DNA from 2 places in the Streptomyces sp. NPDC056452 genome. Region 1 is predicted to be linked to the other one. Evidence: predicted binding sites of a transcription regulator. Region 1 holds the regulator's gene; the other holds the start of a gene.
The links. The regulator HrcA, encoded in region 1, represses chaperone genes, less so after heat shock. The targets are predictions, from matches to a motif close to TTNGCACTCNGNNNNNCNGAGTGCNAA.
Positions count from the first base shown of each region.

Region 2: groES (co-chaperone GroES) is a predicted target of HrcA. The motif match lies at 8,193-8,219, and genes of this name have one in related genera.

Region 1 is NZ_JBHTRI010000001.1:407,366-422,413, reverse strand. It holds gene ACFQ6X_RS01940 (SpoIIE family protein phosphatase) at 1-871, shown strand, start outside; gene hemW (radical SAM family heme chaperone HemW) at 911-2,152, shown strand; gene ACFQ6X_RS01930 (hypothetical protein) at 2,168-5,080, opposite strand; gene ACFQ6X_RS01925 (DUF3097 domain-containing protein) at 5,228-6,046, opposite strand; gene ACFQ6X_RS01920 (MBL fold metallo-hydrolase) at 6,072-6,794, opposite strand; gene hrcA (heat-inducible transcriptional repressor HrcA) at 6,960-7,976, shown strand; gene dnaJ (molecular chaperone DnaJ) at 7,977-9,113, shown strand; gene ACFQ6X_RS01905 (nitronate monooxygenase) at 9,245-10,318, shown strand; gene ACFQ6X_RS01900 (16S rRNA (uracil(1498)-N(3))-methyltransferase) at 10,315-11,061, shown strand; gene ACFQ6X_RS01895 (histidine triad nucleotide-binding protein) at 11,143-11,502, shown strand; gene ACFQ6X_RS01890 (ribonuclease Z) at 11,573-12,481, shown strand; gene ACFQ6X_RS01885 (adenosine deaminase) at 12,492-13,484, shown strand; gene ACFQ6X_RS01880 (MFS transporter) at 13,448-14,806, opposite strand.
Region 2 is NZ_JBHTRI010000013.1:122,004-137,051, reverse strand. It holds gene guaB (IMP dehydrogenase) at 1-968, opposite strand, end outside; gene ACFQ6X_RS15795 (sigma-70 family RNA polymerase sigma factor) at 1,108-1,683, opposite strand; gene ACFQ6X_RS15790 (response regulator transcription factor) at 1,962-2,573, opposite strand; gene ACFQ6X_RS15785 (WhiB family transcriptional regulator) at 2,997-3,326, shown strand; gene ACFQ6X_RS15780 (LysR family transcriptional regulator) at 3,439-4,329, opposite strand; gene ACFQ6X_RS15775 (MOSC domain-containing protein) at 4,410-5,078, shown strand; gene ACFQ6X_RS15770 (SDR family NAD(P)-dependent oxidoreductase) at 5,133-5,906, shown strand; gene groL (chaperonin GroEL) at 6,009-7,631, opposite strand; gene groES (co-chaperone GroES) at 7,730-8,038, opposite strand; gene ACFQ6X_RS15755 (polysaccharide deacetylase family protein) at 8,415-9,353, opposite strand; gene ACFQ6X_RS15750 (methyltransferase domain-containing protein) at 9,552-10,715, shown strand; gene ACFQ6X_RS15745 (hypothetical protein) at 10,716-11,378, opposite strand; gene ACFQ6X_RS15740 (protein kinase) at 11,559-13,406, shown strand; gene ACFQ6X_RS15735 (DUF1876 domain-containing protein) at 13,431-13,703, opposite strand; gene ACFQ6X_RS15730 (VOC family protein) at 13,792-14,256, opposite strand; gene ACFQ6X_RS15725 (RNA polymerase sigma factor) at 14,326-15,048, opposite strand, start outside.

The sequences.
Region 1 (15,048 bases):
CGACGAGGTCGCCGCGCTCATCGCTGACTTCGTACGCCGCGTCGGCCTCGCCGTGGGCGCCGCCCGCGCCTACACCCGGCAGGCCACCATCAGCCGCATCCTGCAGCGCGGCCTGCTGCCCAGCAAGGTCGCGGAGATACCCGGTGTCACCAGCGCGCTGGTCTACGAGCCCAGTGACGACGGCGTCGTCGGCGGCGACTTCTACGACCTCTTCCCCTGCCCCGGCGGCCGCTGGTGCTTCGTACTCGGGGACGTGCAGGGCAGCGGCCCCGAGGCCGCCGTCGTCACGGGTCTCGCCCGGCCCTGGCTGCGGCTGCTGTCCAGGGAGGGCTTCCGCGTCGGCGAGGTCCTCGACCGGCTCAACCGGCTCCTCCTCGACGACGCCATGGAGGCGGCCGAGGCGGCCGCCCTGATGGTCGCGGCGGCGGGCGGGCAGCAGATCCAGGACGGCACCCAGTCCCGCTTCCTCTCCCTGCTGTACGGCGACATCGTGCCCCTCCCGGACGGCGGCGTGCGCTGCACCGTGGCCAGCGCCGGCCATCCCCTCCCGCTGCTGCTCCGCCCGGACGGATCCGTCACCACGGCGGCCGAGTCGCAGGTCCTGCTCGGGGTCGTCGAGGATGTGGCGTACGAGAGCCAGAGCTTCGACCTGGAACCGGGTGACAGCCTCCTCTGCGTCACCGACGGGGTGACCGAGAGGCGTTCCGGGCGGCTGATGTTCGACGACGGCGACGGGCTCGCCCACGCCCTGGCCGACTGCGCCGGACTGTCGGCCGACGGGATCGCCGACCGGATAAAGCACGCCGTCCACGCCTTCGCCGAGCGTCCGCCCGACGACGACCTGGCCCTGCTCGTCCTCCAGGTCGGCTGAGAAGGAGCGTGGACGGGGAAGGTCCGGCGGCGAGCGACAATGGACGGTATGCCTTCCGTACTGCCCGATGGTGAGCCCGTGCCCGACGACGGAGCCCTGCCCCGTCATGCCCTGGAAGGCGCCGCCGACCGGCCGCTCGGCTTCTACCTGCATGTGCCCTACTGCGCCACCCGCTGCGGCTACTGCGACTTCAACACCTACACCGCGACCGAGCTGCGCGGCTCCGGAGGGGCACTGGCCTCCCGGGACAACTACGCGGCGCACCTGATCGAGGAGGTGCGCCAGGCCCGCAAGGTGCTCGGCGACGACCCCCGCCCGGTCCGTACGGTCTTCGTCGGCGGTGGTACGCCCACCCTGCTGCCCGCCGCGGACCTCGTCCGGATGCTGGGGGCGATCCGTGAGGAGTTCGGGCTCGCGGACGACGCCGAGATCACCACGGAGGCCAATCCGGAGTCCGTCGATCCGGCGTATCTGACGGCGCTCCGGGAAGGCGGCTTCAACCGCGTCTCCTTCGGGATGCAGAGCGCCCGGCAGCACGTCCTGAAGATCCTGGACCGCACCCACACGCCCGGCAGGCCCGAGGCCTGTGTCGCCGAGGCGCGCGAGGCCGGCTTCGAGCACGTGAACCTCGACCTCATCTACGGCACCCCGGGGGAGTCCGACGACGACTGGCGGGCGTCCCTCGACGCGGCGATCGGCGCGGGCCCCGACCATGTGTCGGCCTATGCGCTGATCGTCGAGGAGGGCACCCAGCTGGCCCGCCGGATCAAGCGCGGCGAGATCCCGATGACCGACGACGACGCCCACGCCGACCGCTACCTGATCGCCGACGAGGCGATGGCCGCGGCGGGCTTCTCCTGGTACGAGGTGTCGAACTGGTCCAGGACGCCCGAGGGCCGCTGCCTGCACAACGAGCTGTACTGGCGCGGCGCCGACTGGTGGGGCGCCGGACCCGGAGCGCACAGCCATGTGGGCGGGGTGCGCTGGTGGAACGTCAAGCATCCCGGGGCGTACGCGCAGGCCCTGGCCGAGGGCCGCTCGCCCGGTGCCGGGCGCGAGGTCCTGGCCGACGAGGACCGGCGGGTCGAGCGCATCCTGCTCGAGCTGAGGCTCGTCGAGGGATGCCCGCTGTCCCTGCTGGCGCCCGCCGGGCTCGCCGCGGCCGGCCGGGCCGTCACGGACGGGCTGCTGGAGCCCGCCCCGTACCGGGAGGGCCGGGCGGTCCTCACGCTGCGGGGGCGCCTGCTGGCGGACGCCGTGGTGCGGGACCTGGTGGACTGAGCCCCGCGCCCCCGGTCACCTCACCCGGCAGTCCTTGCGGGTGAGGACCACCGGGTCACCGGCTGCCCGGCCGCACACGATGCGGATCTCGGCATCCGGCCCCGGACGCGTGACCTTCACGATGTTCAGGCCGTGCACCTTCTGGGCGGCGTACGGAATCGTCCCGCGGAAGGTGACGGTCCCGGTCGGCATGTCGTGGAGGGCGACCGAGTAGAGCGTCGCCCACGTCTCCGCCGCGCTCCGCGGACTGTCGCTGCGGGCCGCGGCGGCGTAGAGGGCCGCTGTCGCCTGGTAGGAGATGACGGTCTGGCCGCTGGCGTACAGCTTGTCCTCGTACGGCGGGCGTCCCTTCGGCAGCGGTCCCAGCCGCTTCCCCTCGGGGAGCAGCGATTCGAGGGACCTGCGGGAGTCCTCGTAGAACGTCCGGCCGCCGCCCCGGCTCATGGGTGCCAGCGAGCCGTAGTAGAGCGTCACCTTCTCCGCGAGCTTCGTCGCGTCGTCGAAGCGCGCCTTGGTCAGGTCGTCCCCGGTGAAGACCGTGATGGCCTTCTCCGAGCAGCCGCTGGTCTGCCCGAGGCCGGACATCAGGGTGTTGACGTCCTCGACCCGGCCGGCGAAGTACAGGGCGTCGGGGACCCGGTCCCCGCCGCAGATGCGCTGCAGGGGGCCGTCGAGGTTCGCGGAGCCGCCGTCCTTGGAGAGGGAGTACTGGGTGCCGTCGTCGTCGCTGTCCGCCGGGAGCGTGAAGCCGGACGCCTCCAGCATCTCCTTGCCCACCCTGCGCTGCTCGGTCGTGTAGCGGTCCTTGTCCTCGTTGCCCACCCTTCGGGACAGGACGACGGCCTGCGGATCCCGCAGCTTGTCCGCCAGCTGGCCGGCGAGCAGGCCGAGCGCGTCCGCCTGCTCCTCGTCGGTCGCGGCGAGGCCGAAGTAGTTCGGGTACTCGCGGGCCAGATCACTGTCGGAGTTGGTGGTGTTCACCACAGGCAGGCCGGCGCGCTGCAGCAGCCCGGTGGCCGCCGCGCTCTCGGTGGTGTTGCGGCCCAGGCCGACCACGCCGACGACGGAACGGTCCCGCCGGGCGACCTCGACGATCTTCCGGGCGGCGGTCGTCTGCCGCAGCATGTCCTGGCCGCCGTTGGCCGTCAGGACCCGGAGCTTGACGGAACGGTCGGCCGTTTCGTTGACGAACCGCTGGTGGAGAAAGACCCCGGTCAGCTCCTCCAGGCCCTTGCGGGTGTCCTCCTTGTTCCTGTCCGTGCCGGTGAGAGGGCCCGCGTAGACGATGGTGACGTGCGGCTCGCCGGGCTTTATGTCGGCGTTCTGGTCCCGTATCGCCCGCTCGATCCGCTCGAAGGTGACGCCCTCGCCCACACCGCTCAGCTCCAGGCCGTTGCCCTCGGCGAAGAGCACCTCGGGAGCTGTCGCCACCCCGATGCACTCCTTGGCGCCCTCGGGACCCGGCAGTCTGACCGCGTCCGTGTTGCGGCCGACGAGCGGGCCGTAGCAGTACGTCTCCTTCCAGTGCTCGCTCCACAGGAAGGCCCCCAGCAGCGCGCCGACCAGGACGAGGGCGACGGTCGTCCGCGACATCACCCACCACGCCCAGGTCCGGCGCACGCGCTCGGTGACCAGCTGGGCGTGGGCGTGCTCGTGGGTCAGCTGGCCGGTGGACAGGGGCAGCCGCAGCACCCAGGCCAGTGTCACGGCCGCCGCGGGAGCCTGGCCCACGCTCAGGTCGTCGACCCAGCTCTCGTACCGTGCGCGGGCCCCCGACCTGGCGGCGCCGCTGTTCGCGGCGGGCTCGTGGGGCAGCGGCGGGGTGTGCCGCATGATCTGCGCGGCCGGCAGGGAGGCCAGGAGCAGCAGAGGGTCCACCTCGCTGCGCCGGGAGCGGACGTTGTTGATCGCGTTGATCAGCAGGACGCCGCCGTTGTCATGGGTGGCCGTCGGAAGGAACACCACCGGCGGGACGGTGCGCTTGCCTCGCCGCCAGTCCGGGGCGTGTGGCCGGTAGCTGTCGAGCAGGTCCTCCAGCAGTGCCTGGACCCGCAGCTCCAGATGGAACTGGCGCGCGTGCTCGACACCCGCCCCCGCGTCGGCCACCCGCTCGGCGACAGCGGCGGCCCTGGCCCGGATCACCCGCCACGATCGGCTCGGCGAGAACCACGACCAGCCGTCGGACGGATACGCGGTGCTGGACGCGGCCAGCGAGGAGGTGGTCGCCAGCCACCGGCTGGCCCGGCGCAGCCACAGCAGCGGTGGCGCCGCCGTGGTCACCAGCCGCACGACCGCCAGGCCGAGCAGGGCGGCGGCGGCGACCAGGGCGGTCAGCAGCCAGCCGATCTCGCCGAGCAGCACACTCAGTACGGCGATGAAGACGGCGCCGAGGAAGGTCTCCGGGCGGATCGACGCGCGCAGCGAGTCCCACCAGTTGTTCCGCCCCGACCGGCTCGCCCGCCAGCGCAGGCTGCCCAGCTGCTCCAGGATCCGTTCGTCGCGGTCACTGCGGGCGGGGACCCGTTCGGGCTGCCGTTCGAGGACCGTCGCGGTGGCCTGCTCGATGGCGTCCAGGAGACGGGAGCGGGGAAAGGCGAAGGGCTTGTACTGCGAGGTGCCCCGGGTCTCCCAGGGCCGCTCGGTCAGCGCGTGCACCATGGACAGCGCCGCCTCGTACGGGGTGGCGCCGTGGCCGTCCAGCAGCTTCACGGGGACGCGGCGCAGCTGGTTCGCCCGGTGGACCTGCCGGACGATCTGTTCGACCCTGCTGTCGATGTCGGGTCCCGCACCGGCGTCCTCGGCCTGCGCGACCACGAGGGGCATCACCGGGCGGTTGACCCGGTACTGGTCGATCAGCTGCTGCATCAGGTGGAAGACAGCGGAGGCCGCCTCGTTCTCCGCACTGTCCCGCCACACTTCGCGCGCCATCCGCCCCCGGCCTTCCCCTTTTGCCTGCTGGGCCCGGCCGGCATCACCGAACCGGCGGGCCCCTCACCTCTCAATAACCGATGGTGCGTGTGTGGCGCAGGCATTCATGGGGATCGGTACCGGATCCTCTTCAACGGCCCCGGGACATCAGGCAGGAAGGGTGACGAAGTCGATCAATTCCTCGACACGGCCCAGAAGTTGTGGTTCCAGGTCCTTGTAGGAGCGCACCTTGGAAAGAATGTGCTGCCAGGCGGCGCCCGTGTTCTCCGGCCACCCCAGCGAACGGCAGACGCCCGTCTTCCAGTCCTGGCCCCGCGGCACGACCGGCCACCCCGGGATCCCCACGGACGACGGCTTCACCGCCTCCCAGACATCGATGTACGGGTGCCCCACGACCAGCACGTTCCCGTCGGTGACCTCCGCGGCGATACGGGACTCCTTGGAGCCCGGCACCAGATGGTCGACCAGGACGCCGAGCCGGGCATCGGGGCCCGGGGCGAACCCGCGCACGATCGCGGGGAGGTCGTCGATGCCCTCCAGGTACTCCACGACCACGCCCTCGATGCGCAGGTCGTCCCCCCAGACCCGCTCGACCAGCTCGGCATCGTGCCGGCCCTCCACATAGATCCGGCCGGCCCGCGCCACCCGCGCCCGCGCCCCGGGGACCGCTACCGAGCCGGACGCCGTACGGGCCTGCCCGGCCGGCCCCGGGGCCGCCGGGCGTACGAGGGTGACGACCCGGCCCTCCAGCAGGAAGCCGCGCGGCCCCATCGGGAACACCCGGTGCTTGCCGAAGCGGTCCTCCAGAGTGACCGTCGGCCCCTGGGACGTCTTCTCGCACCGGATCACCGCACCGCAGAAACCGGTGGCCACCTCCTCCACGACCAGATCGGGCTCGGCGGGGACCTCGGGGACGGGAGCGGACCGCTTCCACGGCGGGGTCAGGTCCGGCTGGTAGCTGCGCATGGCACGACGATAGATCGCCGGCCCCTCAGGACACGCCGAACCGGGCGGCCAGACGATCGCGCTGCGCCCGTACGAACGCGGCGTCCACGACGGCCCCGTGCCCCGGTACGTACAGCGCCTCCTCGCCGCCCAGGGACAGCAGCCGGTCCAGCGCGGCAGGCCAGCGGGCCGGGACCGCGTCGGGGCCGGCCTGCGGTTCGCCGGACTCCTCGACCAGGTCGCCGCAGAGCACCACCACGGGAGATCCGGGCACCAGCACCGCGAGGTCGTGGCCGCTGTGGCCGGGCCCCACGTTGGCCAGCAGCACCTGGAGGCCGCCGCCCAGGTCGAGCGTCCGCTCACCGCTCACCTCGTGCCGGGGGGCCACCAGGACGTCCGTCGCCACGGTGGCGTCGTGCTCGGGCACCCCGTGACGCACCGCGTCCGCGCGAAGCTCCTCCGCGCAGCGCCCCAGCAAGTCCCTCGTGCCGACCGCCCCGTAGACCTCCGCCCCGGCGAAGGCCGCGGTGCCGAGCACATGGTCGAAGTGGGGGTGGCTCAGTGCGATATGCGTCACCCTCCGGCCGAGCACCCCCTCCGCCCGGGTCCGCAGCTCGGCGCCCTCCCGGAGCGTCGAGCCGGTGTCGTAGAGCAGCGCGCCCTCGGTCCCGGCCACCAGCGCGGCCGTCGCGTCCCAGACGGGAAGGCGGCGGCGCCCCGCAACGTTGCCCAACCGCTCCCAGCCGTACTCTTCCCAAGAGGCGTCCATGCAACGACGCTATCGGCAACGACCTGCACAGTCCCGCGGCGGCGTGGCCGGTCGCCCTTGCCCTCCGCCCACCCTGCCCCCGTACACTGACCGGGGGGATTGCTGGCACTCGAAAGCACAGAGTGCCAGGCAGACACCGAAGAACCACAGCTGGAGGTGTGCGCGATGCTCAGCGAACGCAGACTCGAAGTGCTGCGCGCCATCGTCCAGGACTATGTCGGCACCGAGGAGCCCGTCGGCTCCAAGGCGCTCACGGAGCGGCACAAGCTCGGGGTCTCCCCGGCAACCGTCCGCAACGACATGGCGGTGCTGGAGGACGAGGGCTTCATCGCCCAGCCGCACACGAGTGCGGGGCGTATCCCGACGGACAAGGGATACCGGCTCTTCGTCGACAAGCTCGCGGGCGTCAAGCCCCTGTCGTCGCCGGAGCGCCGGGCCATTCAGAACTTCCTCGCCGGCGCGGTCGACCTCGACGACGTCGTGGGCCGTACGGTGCGGCTGCTCGCGCAGCTGACCCGGCAGGTCGCCGTCGTGCAGTACCCCTCGCTGACCCGCTCGACGGTGCGGCACGTCGAACTGCTGTCGCTCGCCCCCGCCCGGCTGATGCTCGTACTGATCACGGACACCGGCCGGGTCGAACAGCGTATGATCGACTGTCCTGCTCCGTTCGGTGAGACCTCTCTCGCCGATCTGCGGGCCCGGCTCAACAGCCGGGTCGTCGGACGCCGCTTCGCGGACGTCCCGCAACTGGTGCAGGACCTGCCGGAGTCCTTCGAGAACGAGGACAGGGGGACCGTCTCGACGGTGCTCTCCGTTCTTCTCGAGACTCTGGTCGAAGAGACGGAGGAGCGGCTGATGATCGGCGGCACCTCCAACCTCACCCGCTTCGGGCACGACTTCCCCGTAATGATCCGGCCGGTGCTGGAGGCATTGGAGGAACAGGTCGTGCTGCTGAAGCTGCTCGGTGAGGCCAAGGACTCGGGCATGACCGTACGTATCGGGCACGAGAACGCCCACGAGGGCCTCAACTCCACGTCCGTCGTCGCGGTCGGCTACGGTTCGGGCGACGAGGCAGTCGCCAAACTCGGCGTGGTCGGACCGACCCGCATGGACTACCCCGGAACGATGGGAGCGGTACGCGCAGTGGCACGTTACGTCGGACAGATCCTGGCGGAGTCGTAAGTGGCCACGGACTACTACGCCGTACTCGGCGTGCGCCGCGACGCATCTCAGGACGAGATCAAGAAGGCATTCCGCAGGCTCGCCCGCGAGCTGCACCCGGATGTCAACCCGGATCCGAAGACCCAGGAGCGGTTCAAGGAGATCAACGCCGCTTACGAGGTGCTGTCGGACCCGCAGAAGAAGCAGGTCTACGACCTCGGCGGCGACCCGCTGTCCGCCTCCGGAGGCGGTGGCGCGGGCGGATTCGGACAGGGCGGCTTCGGCAACTTCTCCGACATCATGGACGCGTTCTTCGGCACGGCGTCGCAGCGCGGACCCCGTTCGCGCACCCGGCGCGGCCAGGACGCGATGATCCGGCTGGAGATCGACCTCTCCGAGGCGGCCTTCGGCACGACCAAGGACATCCAGGTCGACACGGCGGTCGTCTGTACGACCTGCAGTGGTGAGGGCGCAGCACCCGGCACCTCCGCCCAGACCTGTGACATGTGCCGCGGCCGTGGCGAGGTCTCCCAGGTCACCCGGTCCTTCCTCGGCCAGGTCATGACCTCGCGGCCCTGCCCCCAGTGCCAGGGCTTCGGCACGGTCGTGCCGACGCCGTGCCCCGAGTGCGCCGGTGACGGCCGCATCCGCTCGCGGCGCACCCTCACCGTGAAGATCCCGGCAGGTGTCGACAACGGCACTCGGATCCAGCTCGCGGGCGAGGGAGAGGTCGGCCCCGGCGGCGGTCCGGCCGGCGATCTGTACGTCGAGATCCACGAGCTGTCGCACGCGGTGTTCCAGCGGCGCGGCGACGACCTGCACTGCACGGTCACCATCCCGATGACGGCCGCGGCGCTCGGCACCCAGGTGCCGCTGGAGACACTGGACGGCCTGGAGGAGATCGACATCAGGCCGGGCACCCAGTCCGGCCAGTCGGTTCCGCTGCACGGGCGCGGCATCACGCATCTGCGCGGTGGCGGGCGCGGCGACCTGATCGTGCACGTCGAGGTCATGACCCCGACGAAGATGGACCCCGAGCAGGAGCGCCTCCTGCGGGAGCTGTCGAAGCTGCGCGGCGAGGAGCGGCCCACCGGCCAGTTCCAGCCAGGGCAGCAGGGGCTGTTCTCCCGGCTGAAGGACGCCTTCAACGGCCGCTGAGCCGGATTCCGAGCGTCACCCGCACCGCCCGCCGGTTCTCCGGCGGGCGGTGCGGCGTTCGGCGGCAGCCCGTACGCCCGGCTGGAAAAGGCTGATTCGGCACGCCGCACGGGACGTGGCACGATGCCGTCATGTCCTTGGCGCTGACCGATCTCTGCCGGTATCCGATCGTGCAGGCCCCGATGGCGGGCGGCGTCTCCTGTCCGCAGCTCGTCGGGGCCGTCGCCGAGGCCGGGGGGCTCGGCTTCCTCGCCGCCGGCTACAAGACGGCGGACGGGATGTACAACGAGATCAAACAGCTGCGGGGGCTGACCGGACAGCCGTTCGGCGTCAACCTCTTCATGCCGCAGGCGGCACTCGCCGACCCGAGCGCCGTCGAGGTGTACCGCCACCAGCTCGCGGGTGAGGCCGCCTGGTACGGGACTCCGCTCGGCGACCCGGACTCCAGCGGCGACGACGGCTACGAGGCCAAGGTCGCGATACTGCTGGAGGATCCGGTACCCGTCGTCTCCTTCACGTTCGGCTGCCCCGCCCGCGAAACCCTCGACGCGTTCGCCGGCGCAGGCACGTTCACCGTCGTGACGGTCACCTCCCCGCAGGAGGCGCGGAACGCGCAGTGGGCGGGTGCCGACGCCGTCTGCGTGCAGGGCGTCGAGGCGGGCGGCCACCAGTCCACGCACCATGACGACGCGCAGGCGGGTCTCACCGGCACCGGACTGCTCTCCCTGGTCGCCCAGGTCCGCGAGACCGTACAGCTGCCGATCGTCGCGGCCGGCGGGCTGATGCGCGGCTCCCAGATCGCGGCGGTGCTCGCCGCCGGCGCCGACGCGGCGCAGCTCGGCACGGCGTTCCTGGCCTGCCCCGAGTCGGGGGCGCACCTGCTGCACAAACAGGCCCTGACCAACCCGCTGTTCGTCACGACGGCTCTCACCCGGGCGTTCTCCGGCCGCCCCGCACGGGGGCTGGCCAACCGTTTCGTCCGGGAGCACGGCCCCTACGCCCCCGCCGCCTACCCGCAGGTGCACCACCTGACCAGCGGGCTGCGCAAGGCCGCCGCCAAGGCAGGCGACGCCCAGGGCATGGCCCTGTGGGCGGGCCAGGGCCACCGGATGGCACGCGAGCTGCCTGCCGGTGAACTCGTGGAACTGCTCGCCACCGAGACGGACGCCGCATGGGCGGCAGTGAGTGGGAGGGGTGCACAGTGACGGCACCGGTCTTCGTTGTCGAACACATGCCCAGCGGGCCGGAGTTCGTCCTGGAAGGGTCCGAGGGACGGCACGCCGTGTCCGTGAAGCGGTTGCACGCCGGGGAGGACGTCGTCCTGACCGACGGGCGCGGCCGCTGGGCGGAAGGCGTCGTGCGGGCGGCCGAGGGCAAGGACCGGCTCGTCGTCACGGACCTCGCCACGGTGCACGAGGAGCCCGCACCCGCGCCCCGCATCACCGTCGTCCAGGCACTCCCCAAGGGCGACCGCGGTGAGGTCGCCGTCGAGACGATGACGGAGACGGGAGTCGACGCGATCGTGCCGTGGCAGGCCTCGCGCTGCATCACGCAGTGGAAGGGCGAGCGCGGCCTCAAGTCCCTGGCCAAGTGGCGCAACACGGCCAGGGAGGCGGGGAAGCAGTCCCGTCGGGTGCTGTTCCCCGAGGTCGCCGAGGTGATGACGACCAAGCAGGTCGCCGCGCTGCTGGCCGGCGCGGACTTCGCGGGGGTCCTGCACGAGGACCGGGAGAGCGGCAGCGAGCCGCTCGCCACCGCGCAACTCCCCGCCGGCGGCTCGATCGTGCTCGTCGTGGGGCCGGAGGGCGGAGTCTCCCCCGAGGAGCTCGCCGCCTTCGCCGCCGCGGGAGCGCCGCCGTACCGGCTCGGGCCCAGCGTGCTGCGTACCTCGACCGCCGGGACGGCCGCTGCCGCCCTGCTGATGGGACGCACCGGGCGCTGGAGCTGAGCTCCGGCCGTCCGACAGGTCCGGACGGATAGCATGCCGGTGTACCGATCACGATCACCAAGCGACCGAGGAGGCCGGGCCATGGCGGGAGAGCCGCAGACCGACTGCCTGTTCTGCAAGATCGTTACGGGGGACATCCCGGCGACCATCATCCGTGAGAGCGACACGACCGTCGCCTTCCGTGACATAAACCCCCAGGCCCCCACGCACGTTCTGGTCATCCCCAAGGCGCACTACCCGGACGCCGCCGCGCTCGCCGCGGCCGAGCCGGGGATCGCCGCGGACGTGCTGCGCGAGGCCGGGCTGGTCGCCGCCGACGAGAAGATCGCCGAGACCGGCTACCGCATCGTGCTCAACACAGGTGCCGGTGCGGGACAGACCGTCTTCCACGCGCACGCCCACGTCCTGGGCGGACGCGGGATGCAGTGGCCCCCCGGCTAGGGTCCTTCGCGCGTGCAGGGCCCCGCGTGCCCGGCATGATCCGAACGAGAGGCCCTAGGAGCCGCACACCGTGTCCGTACGAGAGCTCGTGGTCCTCGGCACCGCAAGCCAGGTCCCGACGCGTCACCGCAACCACAACGGCTACCTGCTGCGCTGGGACGGCGAGGGCATCCTCTTCGATCCGGGCGAGGGCACCCAGCGCCAGATGCTGCGGGCCGGCGTCGCCGCGCACGACATCAACCGGATCTGCGTGACGCACTTCCACGGCGACCACTCGCTGGGCCTGGCCGGGGTGATCCAGCGGATCAACCTGGACCAGGTCCCGCACCCCGTCACTGCCCACTTCCCGGCGAGCGGACAGCACTTCTTCGACCGGCTGCGGTACGCGACCGCCTACCGCCAGTCCGTCGAACTCACCGAGGTACCGGTCGCCGCCGACGGGGTCCTCGCGACCACGGACGCGTACACGCTGGACAGCCACCGGCTCTCGCACCCGGTCGAGTCCTACGGCTACCGCCTGACCGAACCCGACGGGCGGCGCATGCTGCCCGGGAAGCTCGCCGAGCACGGCATCGGCGGGCCGGACGTCGGACGGATCCAGCGCGACGGCGTCCTGCGCGGCATCCCGCTCGACGAGGTCTCCGAGCAGCGGCGCGGCCAGCGGTTCGCGTTCATCATGGACACGCGGCTCTGCGACGGCGTGCACGCCCTCGCCGAGGGCTGCGACATGCTGGTCATCGAGTCGACCTTCCTCGACGAGGACAGCCGCCTCGCCGCCGACCACGGCCACCTCACCGCCGGACAGGCCGGCCGGGCTGCGCAGGAAGCAGGCGTACGGCACCTCGTGCTGACCCACTTCTCGCAGCGCTACAACGACTCCGAGGCCTTCGAGCACCAGGCCAGGGCAGCCGGCTTCGAAGGTGAACTGACCATCGCCCAGGACCTGATCAGGGTCCCCGTACCCACCCGCCACCAGTAACGAGAACACTGTGCACCTCCCCAAAGCCGAACTCCACCTCCACATCGAAGGGACCCTCGAACCCGAGCTGGCCTTCGCGCTCGCCGCACGCAACGGGGTGGACCTGCCCTTCGCGGACACCGAAGAGCTGCGCACCGCCTACCTCTTCGAGGACCTGCAGAGCTTCCTCGACCTCTACTACGCGCTCATGGCGGTGCTGCGCACCGAGGACGACTTCGCCGAACTGGCCGACGCCTACCTCGCCCGCGCCGCCGCCCAGGGTGTCCGCCACGCGGAGATCTTCTTCGACCCGCAGGCCCACACCGACCGCGGTGTCCCGATCGGCACCGTCATCGAAGGGCTCGGCAGGGCGCTGGAGCGCAGCGAGGAGACGCACGGCATCTCCACCCAGCTGATCATGTGCTTCCTGCGCGACCTGTCCGCGGAATCGGCGCTGGAGACCCTGGAGGCCGCCAAGCCGTACCTCCACCGCATCAGCGCCGTCGGACTCGACTCCGCGGAGGCCGGCCACCCGCCCGCGAAGTTCCGCGAGGTGTACGCGGCGGCCACGGCCCTCGGCCTGCGCAAGGTCGCCCACGCCGGCGAGGAAGGCCCGCCGGAGTACATCCGCGAGGCCCTGGACGTCCTGGGCGTCGAGCGCATCGACCACGGGCTGCGCTGCATGGAGGACCCGGAGCTGGTGGACCGGCTGGTCTCCGAGCGGATCCCGCTCACGCTCTGCCCGCTGTCCAACGTCAGGCTGCGCGCCGTCGACACCCTGGAGGACCACCCGCTGCCGGCCATGATGGCCGCCGGGCTGCTCTGCACGGTGAACTCCGACGACCCCGCCTACTTCGGCGGATACGTCGGAGACACCTTCCGCGCCGTCCACGAGGCGCTCGGCCTGGACCGCGAGCAGCTGCGCACGCTGGCCCGCAACTCCTTCGAGGCGGCCTTCCTCGACCACGACGAGGAGCGCAGGGCGCGCTACCTCTGCGAGGTCGAGGCGTACGCGTTCGACTGACCGGACCCGCCCGCGGGGCCGGCCGTCCGGAACGCGCTCCTGACCAGCCGCCTCCGGCGCAGGGCGGGAACGCTGATCTCCGTGACGGCCTGCTCCGGCGCGCCCAGCTTGGGCACCGCGCCGGACAGGCTGCCGGTCGTCGCGGCGAGGAGCGCGGCCGGGGCGCCGCCCCTGCGCCGTACCGAACCCGGTACCAGCGGGCGCCCGCCGGTGTGCAGCGCGACAGCGGTGACGGGGGCCGCGACCAGCAGCGTGGCCGCCCCCAGGATCAGGCCCATCACCGCGTAGCCGGCCTCCTCGGAGAGCACACTGCCGAGGACGGGCCCGCAGGCCACACCGACGGACGACGCCGAGCCCGCGAGGACCGCCCAGCGGCCGCGCACGTCGAGCGAGGCGGCCAGACCGATCAGATACGACAGGACCACCGGGTAGAAGGTGTTCCACATGATCTCGCCGGTGGCGAAGGACCCGAGGTCCTGGGCCGACGAGCTGAGCACGATGCTCGCAGCGATGATCATCGTCCCGAGGCCGATCGGCACGGCGCGGCCGAGCCGGGCCCCCAGCATCCCGGCGCCCATGACACCGAGCAGTCCGGCTCCCAGCGCGGCGGCGAACACCGCGCCGACGGTCACCTCGGAGAGCCCGACCTGGACGACACCGATCCGGCTGCTCACGCCCCACAGCGCGTTCTGCGCCATGGACCAGACGAGCATTCCGCCCGCGAGCACGAGACCCGAGCGCCGGTGCGGCAGCCGTCCGGAGGCCTGGGCGCCGCCGCCCGCGGGCACGGAGCCGCCCAGCCTGGAGGTGGCGGGCCAGACGAGGAGCGCGACCAGGGCGATCGAGGCGAAGGGGAGCCGGTGCCCGCCGCCGAGGTGAGGGATCGTCAGGTAGAGCGCACCGGCCGTCGCCGAGACACTGAGCAGCCCCAGGGACGAGGTCCGGTGCGGATCGCGCTGGGCGGCGATGCCGGACGCGGCGACCGCGGTCGCCGCGCCCGATCCGAAGCCGCCGACGACGACGCCCGCGACCACGAGCGGCACGGAGCCCGTCAGTGCCGCGCAGCCGTAGCCCAGCACGGCCAGCACGAGCCCGATGCGCGCCGGTCTCCGTGCCCCGTATCTGTCGACGCGACCCGCCAGGGTGAAACCGGCGGAGGCCGAGCTCAGCAGGAGGGCGCTGCCGACCAGTCCGGCCTGGGCGGAGCTCAGCCCCAGATAGGCGCTGAGGCGGCCGACGATGGTGGGGAGCAGATAGGCGGCGAGGTAACCGGCGGTGAACACGGCGACCAGGGGCCACGCGGCGCGAGGGCGCGAGGACATGGGCGTTCCTGAAGACATGCCAGAGGAGGCAGAAGAAGGCAGGGGAGGGCAATGCGAGGAGTGGCGCAGGGGAGGGCAAAGCGATAAAAAGCGGGAGATGCGACACTCGTCGTCAACTGTCGTGAACGGTGCTCGCGGGCCAATTTGTATCAAGCGCGCACAGCGGACGGAAAGTCGTCACGATGTGATCTGGGTCACTTTCGGGTTTATTCACTTCTTGACCGGGTAGCAGCGCATGTTTA
Region 2 (15,048 bases), on a different contig from region 1:
GGGACGCCGATACCGGCGACCACACGCGTGGTGCAGATCGAGCCGGGTCCGACGCCGACCTTGATGCCGTCGACTCCCGCGTCGATCAGTGCCTGGGCGCCGTCACGGGTGGCGATGTTGCCGCCGATGACGTCGACCCCGCTCGCGTTCGACTTGATCTTGGCGACCATGTCGCCGACGAGACGGGAGTGGCCGTGCGCGGTGTCCACGACGATGAAGTCGACACCGGCCTCGGCGAGCGCCTGCGCCCGCTCGAAGGCGTCGCCCGCGACACCGACGGCGGCGCCGACGAGCAGCCGGCCCCCCTTGTCCTTCGCGGCGTTCGGGTACTTCTCGGCCTTGACGAAGTCCTTGACGGTGATGAGGCCCTTGAGGACCCCGGCGTCGTCGACCAGCGGAAGCTTCTCGATCTTGTGGCGGCGGAGCAGCTCCATGGCGTCCACGCCGGAGATGCCCACCTTGCCCGTGACCAGCGGCATCGGCGTCATGACCTCGCGCACCTGGCGCGAGCGGTCCGGCTCGAAGGCCATGTCCCGGTTGGTGACGATGCCGAGCAGCCTGCCCGCCGCGTCGGTGACCGGCACGCCGCTGATGCGGAACTTGGCGCACAGGGCGTTGGCCTCGTGCAGTGTCGCGTCCGGGTGCACCGTGATCGGGTCGGTGACCATGCCGGACTCGGAGCGCTTCACCAGGTCGACCTGGTTGGCCTGGTCGGCGATGGAGAGATTGCGGTGCAGAACACCCGCGCCGCCCTGCCGGGCCATGGCGATCGCCATGCGTGCCTCGGTGACCTTGTCCATCGCTGCGGAGAGCAGCGGGATGTTCACCCGCACGTTCTTCGAGATGTGCGAGGAGGTATCGATCTGATCGGGCGCCATGTCGGACGCGCCGGGCAGCAGCAGCACGTCGTCGTATGTCAGCCCGAGCGTCGCGAATTTCTCGGGCACTCCGTCGACGTTTGCAGTCATGACACCTTCCCCAAATGGCCTTGATCGGTGCGGATGTCCATGCTAACGGGCTCGCGGGGTGTCTCATTCCACGATCAAGATCACCTGGCGGTTTCGTGGCTTCGTACAGAACGGCAGGTGCCGTCCCGTCCCGCCTCGACTACTGCCCCGCGAGTGCCCTCAGCCTGCTCAGCGCACGGTGCTGGGCGACCCGCACCGCACCCGGGGACATCCCCAGCATCTGTCCGGTCTCCTCCGCGGTCAGTCCGACCGCGACCCGCAGGACCAGCAGCTCGCGCTGGTTCTCCGGGAGGTTGGCGAGAAGCTTCTTCGCCCAGGCGGCATCGCTGCTGAGCAGCGCACGCTCCTCCGGGCCGAGCGAGTCGTCGGGCCGCTCCGGCATCTCGTCGGAGGGCACGGCCGTCGATCCGGGGTGCCGCATCGCGGCACGCTGGAGGTCGGCGACCTTGTGGCCCGCGATGGCGAAGACGAAGGCTTCGAAGGGTCTGCCGGTGTCCTTGTACCGCGGCAGCGCCATCAGCACTGCGACACACACCTCCTGCGCCAGGTCCTCCACGAAGTGGCGAGCATCACCGGGCAGCCGGTTCAGCCGGGACCTGCAGTACCGCAGGGCGAGGGGGTGGACATGGGCCAGCAGATCGTGAGTGGCCTGTGCGTCGCCGTCGACGGCACGGTGCACCAGAGCACCGATCACCGTCGTCTCGTCGTCGCGCATCGGACCATGGTGCCCTGACGCCTTCCGATCCGCGGCATCGCGTCCTGAGTTGTGCACCGAAGCGTTATGAGCGGGTGCGCCGGATGTCATGTCCTGCGCCCTCCCCTTCCGCTCGACCGAATCGTTCCCGAGGAACTCCACATCTCAAGGATGCGTCATCGGCCGGGAAGCGTCACGCACCGCTGGTGGGGAGGGCCCGGCCGCAGGTCCGCCGCCACCGTCGTCCCGTCCGCGGGTGGGCGGACGGGATCGTCACGGCTACCGGCCGCGCCGCGGCATCAGCGGACCAGACCCCAGCGGAAGCCGAGCGCCACGGCGTGGGCACGGTCCGAGGCGCCGAGCTTCTTGAACAGCCGCCTGGCGTGGGTCTTCACGGTGTCCTCGGAGAGGAACAGCTCACGGCCGATCTCCGCGTTGGAGCGGCCGTGGCTCATGCCTTCGAGCACCTGGATCTCCCGCGCGGTGAGCGTGGGCGCGGCGCCCATCTCGGCGGACCGCAGCCGGCGCGGGGCGAGCCGCCACGTCGGATCGGCCAGCGCCTGGGTCACCGTCGCCCGCAGCTCGGCGCGCGAGGCGTCCTTGTGCAGATAGCCGCGGGCCCCGGCGGCGACCGCGAGAGCCACCCCGTCCAGGTCCTCGGCGACGGTCAGCATGATGATCCTGGCCCCGGGGTCCGCCGAGAGCAGCCGCCGGACCGTCTCCACACCCCCCAGACCGGGCATGCGTACGTCCATCAGAATCAAATCCGAACGGTCGGCTCCCCAGCGGCGGAGGACTTCCTCGCCGTTGGCCGCCGTCGTCACACGCTCGACGCCGGGCACGGTCGCAACCGCGCGACGGAGCGCTTCTCGGGCAAGCGGGGAGTCGTCGCAGACGAGGACGGATGTCATGACCGTCCTCCGCAGCTGATGCGCGTCACCTTGAGCCTCCAGGCTGATACAAGTCGTCACCTGTGCGGTTGACCCCCTCGGACATCTGCCCGAGCTCGTTGTCCGTCAACCGCCTCTGCCTTCCCAACGATGGTCACTCGAAAGAGTTACGGGTCGAAGGAACCGGTTCGGCACTCTAAGTGAGGGGCCGCGCACGGAGGAGAACGGCGCGGGATCATTCACCCGTCAACCGATCCCTCACTCCTCAGCATGCCCCATTTAGCGGGTTTTCTTCCCTTTTGCTGGCGTCTGTGGCTAGATTCGCAATCAGTCATATTTACATCTACTAACACCGTAGATGTACGGTCGGGACTCCGGTCACCGACGATCCATGACGGTCGAGGATGCCGTTTCCGACTCAGCAAGGTTTCGAGGGGACACGCAATGGCAGATTTCTCCCGCCTTCCCGGACCCAACGCAGATCTGTGGGACTGGCAGTTGCTGGCCGCCTGCCGTGGGGTCGACAGCTCACTGTTCTTCCACCCCGAAGGAGAACGCGGGGCGGCACGGAGCGCCCGCGAGACCTCGGCGAAAGAGGTCTGCATGCGCTGCCCGGTCCGCGCCGAGTGCGCGGCGCACGCCCTGGCGGTACGGGAGCCCTACGGCGTATGGGGCGGCCTGACCGAGGACGAGCGCGAGGAGCTCATGGGCCGCGCCCGCAACCGTCTGATCTCGGCCCACTCGGTCGCCACCCAGGGCCCCGGACACACCTGACACCCTCTACGGACCGGTCGGCGCAGAAACGTTTCTTCTCATCTGGCGCACCCCGCCGGACGCGGCGCACTTCGGCAGGCGCCGACCCGCTCAGCACAGGGGCGAGCCCTTTTCAGCGCGCGGCCGCCAGGGACAGCTGATCCAGGGTGGCCGCCACCGCCGGGACCCGGGCCAGGTCGGGCAGGGTCAGCGCGACGATCTCCCGCTCCACGGCGGGCTCCACCATGACGGTGCGGGCCCCCTTGGGGCGTACCGACTCGATCGCGAGCTCCGGCAGGACCGCGACGCCCAGCCCCGCCCCGACCAGGCCGATCACCGCCGGGTAGTCGTCCGTCGCGAAATCGATCCGGGGGGTGAATCCGGACGCCTCGCAGACCTCCACCAGCTGCCGTCGGCAGCGCGGGCAGCCCGCGATCCACGGCTCGTCGGCCAGCTCGCCGATGCCCACCGATTCGGCCCCCGCCAGCCGGTGCCCCTCGGGCACCAGGCCGATCAGCCGGTCCGCGAGCAGCGGGCGGACCACCAGGTCGTCCCACTCACCGCCGGGCACCCCGTAGCGGAACGCCAGCGCGATGTCGCAGTCCCCGTCGCGCAGCATCTCCACCGACCTCGGCGGCTCCGCCTCGACGAGCGAGACGCGGGTGCCGGGGTGCGCGGCGCGCAGGGCCGCGAGGGCGCCCGGCACGAGCGTGGAGCTCCCGCTCGGGAACGAGACGAGCCGGACCCGGCCGGCCCGCAGGCCGGCGATCGCGGCCACCTCCTCCTCCGCCGCGGTCAGGCCCGCGAGGATGCCGGACGCGTGGCGCACCAGCGCCTCACCGGCCTGGGTGAGCCTCATCTCGCGCCCCGTACGGATCAGCAGCGGGGTGCCCGCCGAGGACTCCAGGGCCTTCATCTGCTGGCTGACGGCGGGCTGGGTGCAGCCCAGGTCGCGCGCGGCGGCGGAGAACGAACCGGTGGTGGCCACGGCGCGCAGGACACGGAGATGACGGGCTTCGATCACCCCTCAACCATAAGCGAGTCTTGAGGGATCAGCCGATTTATCATGAACATCTTTGAGGGCCGAGTGGTTAGCGTGTACGCATGAAGCTGCTGACTGTGAATCTGGGACGCCCCAAGGCCTCCGAGCACACCCAGGGCCCCGACGGGCTCACGGGGATCGACAAGCGCCCGGCCGAAGGCCCCGTACAGGTCTGCGACCCCGGCCCCAGGGGCACCGGCGGAAGCGGTCTGGCCGGTGACACGGTCTGCGATCTGCGGTTCCACGGCGGCTCCGACCAGGCGGTGTACGCCTTCGCCCGCGAGGAGCTCGACACCTGGGAGAAGGAGCTGGGCCGCACCCTTCCCAACGGCACGTTCGGCGAGAACCTGACGACCCTCGGCCTGCCGGTGAGCACCGCCAGGATCGGGGAGCGCTGGCGGGTCGGCGGCGAGCTGCTGCTGGAGGTGACCTCGGGCCGCATTCCGTGCCGTACGTTCGCGGGTCACCTGGGCGAGAAGGGCTGGATCGGCCGGTTCACGCGTGAGGCGGCCACCGGCGCGTACCTGCGCGTGATCGAGCCGGGGACGATCCGTGCCGGGGACCCGGTCGCGATCGTGCACCGCCCGGACCACGAGGTCACCGCCGCCCTGCAGTTCCGTGCGGTCACGACCGAACGGGAGCTGCTGCCGCAGCTGTTGGCCGCCGGGGAGGCACTGCACCCGGAGGCGCTGCGCCAGGCGCGGGAGTACGTGGCGAAGCACGGGTCGTGACCATCCCCCGGGCGGATGAACGGCCCGCGGTCACCGGGCACTAACGTGCCGCGTATGACGACTGCACTGATTACGGGCGCGACGGCGGGGATCGGGGCCGCCTTCGCACGGCGGCTCGCGGGTGACGGGCACAATCTGGTGCTGGTGGCGCGTGACACCGAACGGCTGCGGGTCCAGGCCACGGAGCTGCACGACCGGCACGGCATCGAGGCCGAGGTCCTGAGGGCCGACCTGTCCACGGACTCGGGGATCGAGGCGGTCGAGGCGCGCCTGGGAGACCGTCAGAACTCCGTGGACCTGCTGGTCAACAACGCCGGGTTCGGCAACAAGGGCCGCTATCTGGACGTTCCCATGGCGGACGAGCTGACCATGCTGAAGGTGCACTGCGAGGCCGTGCTGCGGCTGACCTCGGCAGCGGCCGCCGGGATGCGGGAGCGCGGGCGCGGCGGGGTGGTCAACGTGGCCTCCGTGGCGGCCTTCCTGCCCCGTGGCACGTACGGGGCGTCGAAGGCATGGGTCGTGCAGTTCACCCAGGGCGCGGCCAAGGACCTCGCGGGGTCCGGGGTGCGGCTGATGGCCCTGTGCCCCGGCTTCGTACGGACGGAGTTCCACGAGCGGGCCGGCATGGGGACGGGCAACATCCCGGACTGGATGTGGCTCGACGCGGACAAGCTGGTCGCGGCGGCCCTGGCCGATCTGGCCCGGGGCAGGACGGTGTCGATTCCCGACCCGCGGTACAAGGCGCTGATGGGCCTGGTGAAGGTGGCGCCCCGGGGGCTGCTGGGCGGGGTGACGTCCCGCGCGGGCCGCACGTACGGCCCCAAGTAGCGGGCAGCCGGGAGAAGTTCCCGGGCCTGTCGACCGCACGACGACCGAGGCCCGGTGCCCCCGCGACGGGGGTACCGGGCCTCGGCGGCGTACTGGGTCGTACTAGTGGGAGTGTCCGTGGCCGTGACCGGCGTCGGACTCTTCCTCGGCCGGCTTCTCGACGACCAGGGTCTCGGTCGTGAGCAGCAGCGACGCGATGGACGCGGCGTTCTCCAGGGCGGAGCGGGTGACCTTGACCGGGTCGATGACGCCGGCCTTCACCAGGTCGCCGTACTCGCCGGTCGCGGCGTTGAAGCCCTGGCCCTTGTCGAGCTCGGCGACCTTCGCGGTGATGACGTAGCCCTCGAGGCCCGCGTTCTCCGCGATCCAGCGCAGCGGCTCGACGGCGGCGCGGCGCACGACCGCGACACCCGTGGCCTCGTCGCCGGTCTTGCCGAGGTTGCCCTCGAGGACCTTGACGGCGTGGACCAGAGCGGAGCCACCACCGGAGACGATGCCCTCCTCGACCGCGGCGCGGGTCGCGGAGATGGCGTCCTCCAGACGGTGCTTCTTCTCCTTGAGCTCCACCTCGGTGGCAGCACCGACACGGATCACGCACACGCCGCCGGCCAGCTTCGCGAGGCGCTCCTGGAGCTTCTCGCGGTCCCAGTCGGAGTCCGTGGACTCGATCTCGGCCTTGATCTGGTTGACGCGGCCCTTGACGTCGGCGGACTCGCCGCCGCCGTCGACGATGGTCGTGTCGTCCTTGGAGACGGTGACGCGGCGGGCGGTGCCCAGCACGTCCAGACCGGCCTGGTCGAGCTTGAGGCCGACCTCCTCGGCGATGACGGTCGCACCGGTGAGGGTGGCGATGTCGCCGAGCATGGCCTTGCGGCGGTCACCGAAGCCCGGGGCCTTCACCGCGACGGCGTTGAAGGTGCCACGGATCTTGTTGACGACGAGGGTGGAGAGCGCCTCGCCCTCGACGTCCTCGGCGATGATCAGCAGCGGCTTGGAGCCACCCGCCTGGATGACCTTCTCCAGCAGGGGGAGCAGGTCCTGGATGGAGCCGATCTTGCCCTGGTGGATCAGGATGTACGGGTCGTCGAGGACGGCCTCCATACGCTCCTGGTCGGTCACCATGTACGGGGACAGGTAGCCCTTGTCGAAGGCCATGCCCTCGGTGAACTCGAGGTCCAGACCGAAGGTGTTGGACTCCTCGACGGTGATGACACCGTCCTTGCCGACCTTGTCCATCGCGTCCGCGATGAGCTCGCCGACCTGTGCGTCCTGCGCGGAGAGCGCGGCGACGGCGGCGATGTCGGACTTGTCGTCGATCGGACGGGCGGTCGCGAGGAGCTCCTCGGACACGGCCTTGACCGCGGCGTCGATGCCCTTCTTCAGGGCTGCCGGGGACGCGCCCGCGGCGACGTTGCGCAGACCCTCGCGGACGAGTGCCTGGGCCAGAACGGTGGCGGTGGTGGTGCCGTCACCGGCCACGTCGTTGGTCTTGGTCGCCACCTCCTTCACCAGCTGGGCACCGAGGTTCTCGTACGGGTCGTCGAGCTCGACCTCGCGCGCGATGGTGACACCGTCGTTGGTGATGGTGGGAGCGCCGAACTTCTTGTCGATGACGACGTTGCGGCCCTTGGGGCCGATCGTCACCTTGACCGTGTCGGCAAGCTTGTTGACGCCGCGCTCAAGGGCGCGACGGGCGTCCTCGTCGAACTTCAGAATCTTCGCCATGGGCTGTACTTCCCTCTCGAACGAACTGCGCCCCTCGCCGCCCGGCTAGGTATTTCGCAGGGGGCCAGGGGCGCAGAACACAAGCAAACGTGGGTGAATTACTTCTCGATGATCGCGAGCACGTCGCGAGCCGAGAGGACGAGGTACTCCTCGCCGTTGTACTTCACCTCGGTGCCGCCGTACTTGCTGTACAGAACGACGTCGCCGGTCTTGACGTCGAGCGGAAGGCGCTCGCCGTTCTCGAAGCGGCCCGGGCCCACGGCCAGGACGACGCCCTCCTGGGGCTTCTCCTTGGCGGTGTCCGGAATGACCAGGCCAGAAGCCGTGGTCTGCTCGGCGTCGAGCGGCTGGACCACAATGCGGTCCTCGAGCGGCTTGATCGCAACCTTGGAGCTGGTGGTCGACACGATCCGGTCTCCCCCTTCGGAGATCTCACGGGGTTTAACAGTCTGTGGGTGGCGACCAGGTCGATCCGTCGTCGCGGGTGCCGGACCTGCCCTGTCGCGCAGTGGTGCTGGCACTCTCCAGTGGGGAGTGCCAGACCTGAGACTATGACCGCGATTAGCACTCGGTCAAGCGGAGTGCCAATTCACCACCCGCGCGTGGCGGGCCGACCGGGCCCCCGGACCGCACGGGGGCCGGTACCGACCGGGATTCCGTACGGGCACCGTACGGACAACGCGGGGGCGCGCCGCGGCGTTCCGTACCTCCCGGACGGCTTGCGCGGAGAGCGGCGGCGGCGCGCACGCGCCGCTCCGGAGGCACGCGCGGGACCGGAACCTCTCAGACGTAGTCCTCCAGCCTGGCCACGGCGTACCCCTTGTCGGTGATCGTCTTCATGACCTGGCGGACCATGTCCGCCATGGACCCCTTCCAGTCCGCGCGGCCGCGGAAGTGGGTGAGGATGATGTCGCCGGGGTGCAGGTCCCGGTCCCACTCCCGCCATTCCATGTGGTCGGGGAAGGCCTCCGCGTTCCACAGGGGCACGGCCCGGACTCCGCAGGACTTGGCGATGCGCAGGGTGTCGCGGTTGTAGTTGCCGTACGGCGGCCGGAAGAGGGTCGGCCGCTTCCCGAAGTACTTCTCGATCTTGTCCTGTTCGCCGCAGATCTCCCGTCGCTGGTCGGCCTTCGAGAGCCCCGGCAGATAGCGGTGGTTCAGCGTGTGGTTGCTGAGGGTGACGCCGCGCGCCTGCATCTCCTTGAAGTAGCCGTAGTTGTCGCTCACCACGTAGTCGCTGAGGAAGGCGCTGTACGGGATCTTCAGCTCCGTCATCATGCGCAGCAGTTCGGGGTCCTTCTCCGCACCGTCGTCCATCGTCAGGAAGACGATCCGTTCCTTGGTGGGAACGGTGGTGAAGACCGGCGGCAGCTCTTCCCCGCCCTCGACCTCGAAACCCTCACGGGTGGTGATGCGCGGCTTCACGGCGGGCGGCGCCGGGGCGGTCAGCGGGACCTTGGCCAGCCCCCACTTCTTCGCGGCGGCCGCGCGGGCGGCCTGCTCCCGCTTCAGCCGCTCGGCACGGGTGTCGGCCGCGGGCGCCGGCCCCGCCTGGGCGCCCGCGCCGGGCTGCCCCGCGACCGGTTTCCCCTGCGCGGCCCCGCCCCCGGACTCCGCCGCGCACCCGGAGGCGACCGCCGCGGCCAGCAGGGCGACCAGAGCGGCACAGACCGTTCTGTGACGCTTTGTGATGTGCTTTTCGTTTTGTCGTACTAGCTGCATGGCGCCGCATCCTGCCAGCCGGTCACGTGCCGCCTCCCGCGACACCTCCACCGGAGCCGCCGCGTCCCCCGGCTGGCTCACAATGGACTCGTGAACGCCGCCCTCTCCCCCGACGATCCCGCCGGTCCCGCCGGTCCCGCAGGCCCCACCGATCCCGCAGGTCCGGATCCCGCAGATCCGCTCGCTGCCTTCGCCGCTCTGCGCAGCCCCGAGGGCACGGCGCTCCTGGACGAACTGCGCGACTACGACCCCGCCGGGGAGCTGGCCACGGCCACCCGGCTGCGCCGCTCCCACCCGGCCGGTCTGGTGTCGGCCGCGCTGGGTCAGGCGCGGCTGCGGCAGCGGGCCGCGGCGAAGTTCGGTGCCGAGGACGCGTACCGGATGTTCTTCACCCCGAACGGAGTGGAACAGGCCACCCGGACCTCCGTCGCCACCTACCGCGCCACGCGGTTCGCCGGCCTCGGCGGCGTGCGGAGCGTCGCCGACCTGTGCTGCGGGATCGGGGGCGACGCGATCGCCCTCGCCCGGGCGGGCATCTCGGTCCTGGCCGTGGACCGCGACCCGCTGACCGCCGAGGTCGCCCGCGCCAACGCCGAGGCGCTCGGCCTCGACGGCCTCATCGAGGTGCGGTGCGCCGACGTCACGGAGATCGACACCTCTCCGTACGACGCGGTCTTCGTCGACCCGGCCCGGCGCGGCGGACGCGGCAGGATCTTCGACCCCGAGGCCTACTCACCGCCGCTCTCCTGGGCGACCGCGGCAGCGCTGAAGGCCCCGCGCGCCGCGCTGAAGATCGCCCCCGGTGTCCCGCACGAGGCGATCGGACCGCAGGCGGAAGCCGAGTGGATCTCGGACGGCGGCGATGTGAAGGAGGCCGTGCTGTGGTTCGGCGAGGGCTTCACCCCGGGTGCCTTCCGGGCCACCCTGCTGCCCTCCCGCGCGACCCTGGTGGCCGCCGCCCCGCTCCCCGCACCGCCCGTCGGCCCCGTCGGCCGCTTTCTGTACGAGCCCGACGGCGCCGTCATCCGCGCCCATCTGGTCGCCGACATCGTGGAGCGGTGCGGTGGCAGGCTGGTCGACGAGACCATCGCGTACGTCACGAGCGATCAGCCGTACGACTCCGACTACACGGCCGCGTACGAGATCACCGACCGGCTGCCCTTCAACATGAAGAAGCTGAAGGCGCTGCTGCGGGAGCGAAAGGTCGGCGTCCTGACCGTCAAGAAGCGCGGATCGGCGGTCGAACCCGAGGAGCTGCGCCGGAAGATGAAGCTCCAGGGGCCGCATTCGGCCACTGTGTTCCTCACCCGGGTGGCCGGCGCCCCGACGATGCTGATCGGGCACCCGGTGAAGCAGCCCTGATCAGTGGCGGGCGCCGCCGTCCACCCGGACCAGCCGCGCGGCCGGCGCCCCGATCAGCACCCGCACCACCCAACGGCGGTGGGCGAACGCCTTGACGAGGCCGATCAGCCCGGTCAGCCAGGCGACGAGCCCGAGCCCCATCAGGAACGCCACCATGCCGTACGTCTCCTGGCCCGCCCTGGCCGTGGCCGGGACGATCACGCAGGTGTACAGGCCGACCGCGCACAGCAGGTACGACGTCAGCATCCAGACGAGTCCGGCCGCCGGCCTGCGCAGCGGCACGTCCCCCACCGGGTCCCGGTCGAGCCCGCCCCATTCCGCCAGGAGCCGGCGCACCCGACGGTCCCTGCGCACACCGAGAACGACGAAGACGGCCGAGGGGACCAGCAGGCAGGCGCCGACGACGATGCAGACGAGGCCCATGAACGCGCTGATGACGTCGTAGGACTCCTCGAAGGTGAGCATCGCGGTGCCGACGAACGACCAGCCGAGCGCGGCAAGTCCCGCCCACAGCAACAGCATTCCGAGCCGGCCGGGCCCGATGTGCATCCTGACGAGCTCGCCGAGGACCAGCGCCCTGTCCCGCAGCAGGGCGTCACGGTCGGGCCAGGAACGCATCTCCACGGGCGGCGGAGGAGGCGGCAGCGGGGAACGGGGTGGCATGAACAAGACACTACCCAGCCGGTGAACGGGCCCGTGACCCGCTCCGCACCGACTCCCGCGGCGGGAAACGGAATCGCGACGGCCGACGCGCAACCGGCCGGACCCGCCCGGCCGTCCCAGGTTCCGGATACAGTACGGCTCGTTTCGAGTCCAACCAGGCCGGCCGGGGGCAGCAGCACGATGAGTCATCAACACCAGGAAAGCGACGGGGTCTTCCAGCCGCTGGACGACAGCGATCCGCGGACCGTGGCCGGCTACCGGCTCACCGCGAAGCTCGGTTCCGGCGGGATGGGCAAGGTCTACCTTTCGTACACGCCGGGCGGACGGCCCGTCGCGATCAAGGTGATCCGGCCGGACTTCAGCGAGGACGCGGAGTTCCGCCGGCGGTTCCAGCAGGAGGTTCAGGCCGCCCAGCGCGTGCAGGGCCTGTACACCGCGCCGGTCATCGACAGTGACACCGACGGCGGACAGCCCTGGCTCGCCACCGCGTACGTGCCCGGCCCGTCCCTCGCGGCGGCCGTCGGCGAGCACGGGCCGCTGCCCGTGCCTGCCGTGCTGCTGCTGGTCGCCGGGATCGCCGAGGCGCTCCACGTCATCCACGGGGCGGGCATCGTCCACCGGGACCTGAAGCCGTCCAATGTGCTCCTCGCCGCGGACGGGCCCCGCGTCATCGACTTCGGCATCGCCCGCGCCGCCGACGCCACCTCGCTGACGGGCAGCGGTGTCACGATCGGGACCCCGGCCTTCATGTCGCCCGAGCAGGCCTCGGGCCGGCAGGTGACCGCGGCGACCGACCTCTTCGCGCTCGGGCTGGTCGCGGCCTACGCGGCCACGGGCTCCCCCGCCTTCGGTGAGGGCGCCTCGCACGGTGTGCTGTACCGGATCGTGCACGAGGAGCCGGAACTGACCTCGGTCCCCGAGCAGTTGAAGGAGCTCGTCACCCGGTGTCTGGCCAAGGCGCCGGAGGACAGGCCGTCGGTCACCGAGGTGATCGAGATGTGCCGTACCGCCAACAGTGAGACGCAGTTGCGCCGTCCGGAGGACTGGCTGCCGCGCGCGGTCGCCGCCGACATCAGCGGCCGGACCGCCGCACCCGCCCCCGACCGGACCCCGCCGCCCCCGACCGTGGCGCCCACCGCCCCGGCAACGGCTCCCGCGCCGCACCCGCCGACCGCCCAGGTGACGCCGCAGCTCCCGACCGTCACGGCGGCCCCGGCGCCCGGCGCGTACGGCTACCCGACGCCCCCGCCGACCGCGGGGCACCAGCAGCAGCCGGTACCGGGATACGGCTACCCCGTCCCCACCCAGCAGCAGCACGCGCAGCAGCCCGGCGGCTACGGCTACCCGACCGGGCCCCACACGTATCCGACGGCGCAGGTGCCGCCCGCCGGACCCGTCCGTCCCAAGAAGCGCACCGGAAAGCTCGTCGCGATCGGGCTGGCCGTCGCGCTGCTCGTCGGCCTCGGCGGTGGCCTCGCCGCCTACAACCTGCTCGACGGCAACGGCAGCGAGGACAAGGGGAAGCAGACCCAGGCGGACGGCAAGGAGAAGGCCCCCGCGGCGAACACCTCGTCGGGCGCCCCGTCCGAGGGCTCCGGGGAACCGTCGGACGACGGCGGGGACGACTCCGCGCCGCTGCCCGACCCCGAGCCGGTCGTCTACAAGGGCATCGACCTCACCGGCGGCTACCACCTCAACTTCGCCGATGCCACGGACAGTCCGCTCGACGGGTCCGACGGCGACTTCGCCTACAGCTCCATCAGCAGCGTGGTCCGCACCAGCGATTCCATGATCCTCTTGAACCCCGGCCAGCAGGGCAGCCTCGACACCTGCCGGTCGGAGACCCGTTACTCCACCGATCTCGACGTGGCCCGGCTCGTGAGGGGCACCCAGATCTGTGTCCGCACCGATACCGGCCACCTCGGACTCGTCGTCGTCCGCGCCCTCCCCTCGGAGACGGCGGCCAGCAACTACATGACGCTGGACGTCACGGTGTGGCGCAACGCCCTGAAGGTAGACGAGTCCTGACCCGGCCCGGAGCCGGTGAGGGGATCAGGTCAGCGGGTACGACGTCCTGCCGGACGCCTCGTCGATCTCGTCGTGTGCCTTGGTGAGCAGCTTCATCGCCAGTTCGTTGAGCGCACGGGCACCCGCGATCTCCTCGCCGACTCTCGGCTGCTCCGCGTCGGAGGGGTGGCGGCTGGCGTAGCCGTGGGCCCGCACCTCGGTGCCGTCGCTGAGACGTACGAGAGCGGCGGCGCGGGTGCGGTGGGTGTCCTCTTCGAATTCCAGCTCGATATGCCACCCGACAGTGGTCTCCATCATGGCGGGTCACCTCCCGAAGTCCCTGCTTCCAGGGTGCGCCCGTTTCCCCGGCCGCGCACGGCGTGCGGCACGTCCGGCCGGAGGGGGCTCAGGCGTCCCGCAGCGCCTGGACATCCAGCTTGCGCATGCCGAGCATCGCCTTCATCACCCGCTCCGCCCGGTCCTTGTCGGGGTCGGCGAGCAACTCCGGCAGGGCGCGCGGGACGATCTGCCAGGACAGCCCGTACTTGTCCTTGAGCCACCCGCACACGCTCTCCTCGCCGCCCTCGGTGAGCCTGTCCCAGAACCGGTCCACCTCCTCCTGCGTCTCGCAGTCGACGGAGAGCGAGACGGCCTCGTTGAAGTGGAACATCGGGCCTCCGTTGAGGCCGATGTACTCCTGGCCCGCGAGCCGGAAGTCGACGGTCATGACCTTGCCCGCCTCCCCCGGTGACGCCTCGGTGTAGTGGGTGATGTCCACGACGGCGGAGTCACCGCCGAAGACCGAGACGTAGAAGTTCGCCGCCTCCTCCGCCTGGTCGTCGAACCACAGACAGGGCTTGATCTTCTGCATGGTCTTCTCCTTGCCGCGTGGAGCCGCTCGGGAACGCTGTGCAAGGTAGACCGCGCCGGCTCCGGAAACTCATCGGGACACGCCCTCCGCCCGTGCCAGCAGCATCGACCGCTCCCGGGCGTTGCGGGTCAGTTCGGCCGCCCGCAGGAAAGCGGCCCGCGCCTCCTCCGTACGCCCCAGCCGCCGCAGCAGATCGCCGCGCACGCTGGGCAGCAGGTGGTACGAGGCGAGCGCCGGGTCCTGCGCGAGCGCGTCGGCCAGGGCCAGTCCGGCCGCCGGTCCCTCGGCCATGGAGACGGCGACCGCACGGTTCAGCTCCACCACCGGGGACGGGGCGACCTTCACCAGATGGCCGTACAGGGTGGCGATGGTCGCCCAGTCCGTGTCCGCGTACCGCACCGCGCGGGCGTGACAGGCGGCGATCGCACCCTGCAGGGCGTACGGCCCCGGGGCGCCGCCCGTGGCGTGCGCCCGCTCCAGGGACGCGAATCCGCGCCGGATCAGCAGCTGGTCCCAGCGGGAGCGGTTCTGGTCGGCGAGCAGGACGGGCGCGCCGTCCGCGCCGGTCCTGGCCCTGGTCCGCGAGGCCTGGAGCTCGAGCAGCGCCGCCAGCCCGTGGACCTCGGGTTCCCGGTCCATCAGCCCGGCCAGCAGCCGGGCCAGGCGCAGCGCGTCCTCGCACAGTGCGGGGCGCAGCCAGTCGTCGCCCGTGGTCGCCGCGTACCCCTCGTTGAAGATCAGGTAGATGACGTCCAGCACGGAGCCGAGACGGGCGGCGCGCTCGGGGCCGTA